Regions from separate parts of the Blautia sp. AF14-40 genome, predicted to be linked through region 2. Evidence: riboswitches for the same ligand, from Rfam matches in the RefSeq annotation. Region 2 holds a riboswitch; the other holds the start of a gene.

Region 1 (2,406 bases), on a different contig from region 2:
GGAGCACACCGCCTCCTATTGCGTTTCCTATAGTTACAATGACCATACTTTTCAATGCGGCAGTCAGAGAAATGCCGCCTGGGACCAGAAGTGCAGCGGTAACAAAGGTGGCCATATTGGCAACGCAGTGTTCAAAACCGGCAACAACGAATCCGGTGATGCAAAGTATAATCATGAAAAATTTGGCAACTTCATTTTTGCATTTCATGCCGCAGGCAACGGCAAGGCAGACGAAGAAGTTGCAGAGAATGGCACGGAAAAACATTTCTCCGGCAGGAATGGAAAGTTTATTTCCAATAAATCCTGCGTAATAATCGGCAGTACCGGAAGCACCTGCCAGTACGAAAATTACGGAGAGAATCAGGCATCCGACAAAGTTTCCGATGTAGCTTACCAGCCATACTTTTCCAACCTGTGCCCAGGAGACTTTTTTGTCATAGGCCCCAAATGCCATAACAAGATTGTTTCCGGTGAAAAGCTCTGCACCGATAAAAACGATCAGCAGAACCGCAATGGCAAACACAATACCGCCAAGCAGTTTTCCCCAGGCAGGATCTGTACTCTGGAACGTATTGCCTACCACGTTGGAGAAAATCATGGCAACCACGATAAAGAAACCGGCCATGACTGCACGGAGAAAGTATTTCCCCGGGTGTTCTTTCAGCAGCCTTGCTTTGTTTACGGCTGCCTCTGAAAATTTTTGTACGTCATCATAAGGCATAGAATAACTCCTTTCTTATGTCCCGTAGGATGGACATATCCCCTCTCTTTTTGTCCGGGGGATGGTCTTTTTTTCCGGAGCAGCTTGCAAATGCTTCGGATTTCGCGCTTTCAACTTTGGCTATTATAGCATTTCCCGGAAAGATTCGCAATGAAGGAGGAAGAAAAAAGTATATTTCCACAGAAATGTCAGAAAATAAGGGGTGAAACGACAGATTGTATGATGAACTCAGAGGGATTGAAACAAGGATTGAAAGCTTTTTTAACCGAGTTAGCCACTTGCTCAAAGACAGGACTTCCAGAAAATATGATAGATATCATATTTCTGGAAGTTTTATTGTAAAATAATGTAACGTACTTAATAGGAGAACAGTTCGAGTATATGTATCGGCTGTTCTTTTTTTGTTTTTGAACGTTAAAATGTTAATTTTTTTCTTGTGTATAGTAGAACACTAAAGTATAATAAAATCAGTTTTTTGCATAAGATTAAAGCTATAATAAGGAAATTGGCAAACCAGATGAAAGTCTGGGACGCAAAGCTACAGGGCCTGTAAAATGGCAGCCAGTTGCATAAAATGAGGTGCACTGTCTGTCTGACGGTGCTTTTTTACGGTGTTATTTCACAGACGTAACAATAATGATTTTATCAGGAAAGAATGAGGAAAGTGAGAGTATGAATAAGGCAAAACGTTGTCTGATAGCAGTGGTGTCAGGTGTACTTGTAGCAACTGCTGTCTTGTCTGGATGTGGACAGTCAAAGAAAGAAGTATCTAAAAACGATGATCATCTTACCGTTTATCTGTGGGAAAATCGTTTGATGAAAAATATTGCGCCCTATATCCATGAACAGTTTCCAGATCAGGATATTGAATTTATTATAGGTAACAATGATACCGATCTATACAGTTATTTTAAAGAACATGATGAATTACCGGATATTATAACAGTACGTCGATTTTCTGGAACAGATGCACAGGACTTACAGCCTTATCTTATGGATTTTGCTTCTTATGATGTTGTTTCCAAGTATTATTCTTATGCGGTGCAATATTATAAGAATGAGGAGGATGAAATCCAGTGGCTGCCAATCTGTGGTATTCCGCAGACGATCATTGCCAACAAAACACTGTTTGATCAGTATGGCGTAAAGATTCCAGAAAATTATGAGGAATATGTACAGGCATGTCAGCAGTTTTATGATAATGGCATAAAACCGTATTCCATGGATCTTGGGGAAGACTGGTCTAATAATGAAATCATCCAGGCGGCGGCAATCGGTGAGTTTACAAGCCTGGATGGTATTGAATGGCGAAACGGTGCAGAGACTGCAGCGGATGAAGTGAAGTTTGATGATACATTATGGAAACGTATTTTTTTAGAAACCAGTCAGTTTCTTAAGGACTCGCACTTTGGTAAAGAAGATATCAATATTGACGTCGATACAGGAATCCAGATGTTTGTCGAGGGAAAATCAGCAATGTTTCATGGACATCCGACGGTTATGCAGCAGCTGCAGAAACAGATGGATGCGGAGCTGACCCGTATTCCTTACTTTTCACAGACATCGGATGAATCCTATGTGTACATGACTCCGTCCTTAAACATTGCATTTAACAAAAACCTGGAAAAAGACCGGGAGAAACTGGATACTGCGCTGGATGTGCTGGATTGTATGATTTCAGAAGA
Region 2 (2,406 bases):
GATTTTCTGTATAAAATTCAGAATAGAGAAATCATCGTATTTAAAAACTGTTTTTCCTGCCTCAATTTTGCTCATATCCAGAATATCATTAATAATCCCTAACAGATGCTGGGATGAAATATCTATTTTATCTGCATACTCTATTACTTTATCTTTATTTCCTGCATCATGTCTTATTAATGACGTCATACCAATAACTGCATTCATAGGAGTACGTATATCATGTGACATATTAAACAGAAAATTAGATTTTTCAACACTGGCTGTTTTCGCCTGCTCCAATGCTTTCTGCAGTTTTTTATTTAATTTCACTACTGTGTTTTCCGATTCCTGTGTCCTGTGCAGTAACATAATCATAAAAACAAATCCAGTTAAAAGCAAAACAATCAGTAAACCGCAGCCCCATAGTCTATATAACTTTTCATTGCTATTCCATCCGTTTTCAGGCATCACTTCCAGAACCCATTGACTGTCACCTAATTCGAAAGTATATGTGACAGGATCAATCATTTCCACAACTGAGCCATACACTTCTTCGTATGTTTCATCCCACGGTGCAATACTTTTAGACAACTTATATTCATAGCTAAAATCGGTAAGTGACTTTATAGAATCAGCGAATATATCCGGTACACGAATAATTACAATTGTAAATCCCCAAAATGTCCTTTCGCCATTTTTCTGCTCCACATACACCGGATTTCTTACAGCAATCCCCGTTCCACCCTGTTTCAAAGAAAATGGTCCCTGCATGGTTATCACATCATTGTCTCTGGCATAACAAGATATCTTTCCTCGTTCTTTATCATGAATAAGATCTATCTTTCCAGCCTTATTTCCGTCTTCCGGATAAATCTCAGTCACTACGCCGTCTGGTGCGATCTGAATACTCTGGACATAATCTGCCATCATATTCTCCGCAACTTTCGAGAACATGGAAATTTTTCCGTTTTCACTAATAACAATCTGTTCAAAAGTATTTGTAATATCAATTCCCCTCACGATATCAGCCTTCATATGATCTGCATACGTTACTGCGTTTAATTCAGCTCTTGACCTTATCAAATCCCTTTGACTGCTATCCGCACGAATGCCTATATTCACCAGAACAACCAAACCGATCATCAATACAAATACCGGAATCCATAACTCTTTTTTTATCCTAAATGTATTTTTTTGTTCCTGTGCTGACTTAATTTTCTTCCACATAACCGATTTCCTTTACACCTGCGTTTTTATCTACTTCATTTTTATATTTTAGCAGCCACCAATTATTGCCTGTTTTAGTTTCTTTTTAATCTCCAAAAATGAAAAAAGCATTGTCATTGCAGACAATGCATCTTTAACGTGGCAACTGGCTACCATTTTACAGGCCCTATAGCTTTGCGTCGCAGACTTTCATCTGTTTTGCCGTTTTTCTTATTATAGCTTTTAAACATATGAAAAAAACTGGTTTTATTATACTCTAATGCTCGACTATGTACAAGAAAAACATTACCGTTTTAACGCCTAAAAACAAAAGAAGAACAGCCGATACATATACTCGAACTGTTCTCCTACTTCCGAAGTCCACGCAGCATTGACATTACTGTTTCCTGCTCATTTGTACTCAGATTGTTCCATATCCTTAAAACTTCTTTCTGTTTTTCTGTCAGATTCTCTGAATTACCTTCCTGAAAAAACTGTGATAATGTCACGCCCAAAGCTGCACATATTTTTTCAAGTGTAATCAGCGACGGCAGGTTTTCCTGCGCCATGATTCTTCCCAGTGATGACTGGGAAATTCCCGACAGCTGCGATAATCTATATTTACTGATATCACGCTTTTCACACAAAAATGTTATTTTATCCGCAATATACTTCTCTATCTGCAAGTAACTATACCTCATTTCCGCTATTACATGTTCTTATTGTACCTGTAATAATGAAAAAATATTAGTAATCAACTTTGCAAGTATTCATTCCCATTATAGGAAGTATACGGATAAAAAAATATAAAGATACTTTCGTTTCCGCAAAAGTCATTTTCGCTTATATCGTTTTTATAATAGCACAGACAGTTATGTTTGTCACATAAAAGTTTGAAACCTCAAACAAAAAAATAAGCCTGCCATCATCCGCAGATTTCTCCACAGACAACAGCAGGCTTCCTACTATCTCATCAACTCATTCACTTTTCTCTGCACTGCCCCATAATCATATCCCGCAGCCTGCAGTCTCTTCTTTCTGTCCCCGCCGTTCCCCCACTTTCCGGCAATGACTTCCTTTGCTACAGTTTCCACACTCTTTTTGTTGCTACTTTTCACCAGCTCATTCACCTTCGCCTGCACTGCCGGATAATCATACCCTGCAGCCTGCAGTCTCTTCTTTCTGTCCTCGCCGTTCCCCCACTTTCCGGCAATCACT

The links. Region 2 has a riboswitch for cyclic di-GMP ahead of DWW13_RS17000 (ATP-binding protein). Riboswitches for the same ligand answer to the same signal wherever they lie in the genome.
Region 1: linked by a shared signal. The riboswitch ahead of DWW13_RS15385 (ABC transporter substrate-binding protein) and the one ahead of DWW13_RS17000 (ATP-binding protein) in region 2 are both predicted to bind cyclic di-GMP.

What each region holds. Positions count from the first base shown of each region.
Region 1 covers NZ_QUHK01000029.1:19,685-22,090, forward strand. The annotation lists gene DWW13_RS15375 (formate/nitrite transporter family protein) at 1-721, opposite strand, end outside; gene DWW13_RS15380 (hypothetical protein) at 872-1,063, shown strand; cyclic di-GMP riboswitch class I at 1,219-1,294, shown strand; gene DWW13_RS15385 (ABC transporter substrate-binding protein) at 1,394-2,406, shown strand, end outside.
Region 2 covers NZ_QUHK01000047.1:1,016-3,421, forward strand. The annotation lists gene DWW13_RS17000 (ATP-binding protein) at 1-1,209, opposite strand, end outside; cyclic di-GMP riboswitch class I at 1,347-1,422, opposite strand; gene DWW13_RS17005 (helix-turn-helix domain-containing protein) at 1,557-1,874, opposite strand; gene DWW13_RS19935 (hypothetical protein) at 2,154-2,406, opposite strand, start outside.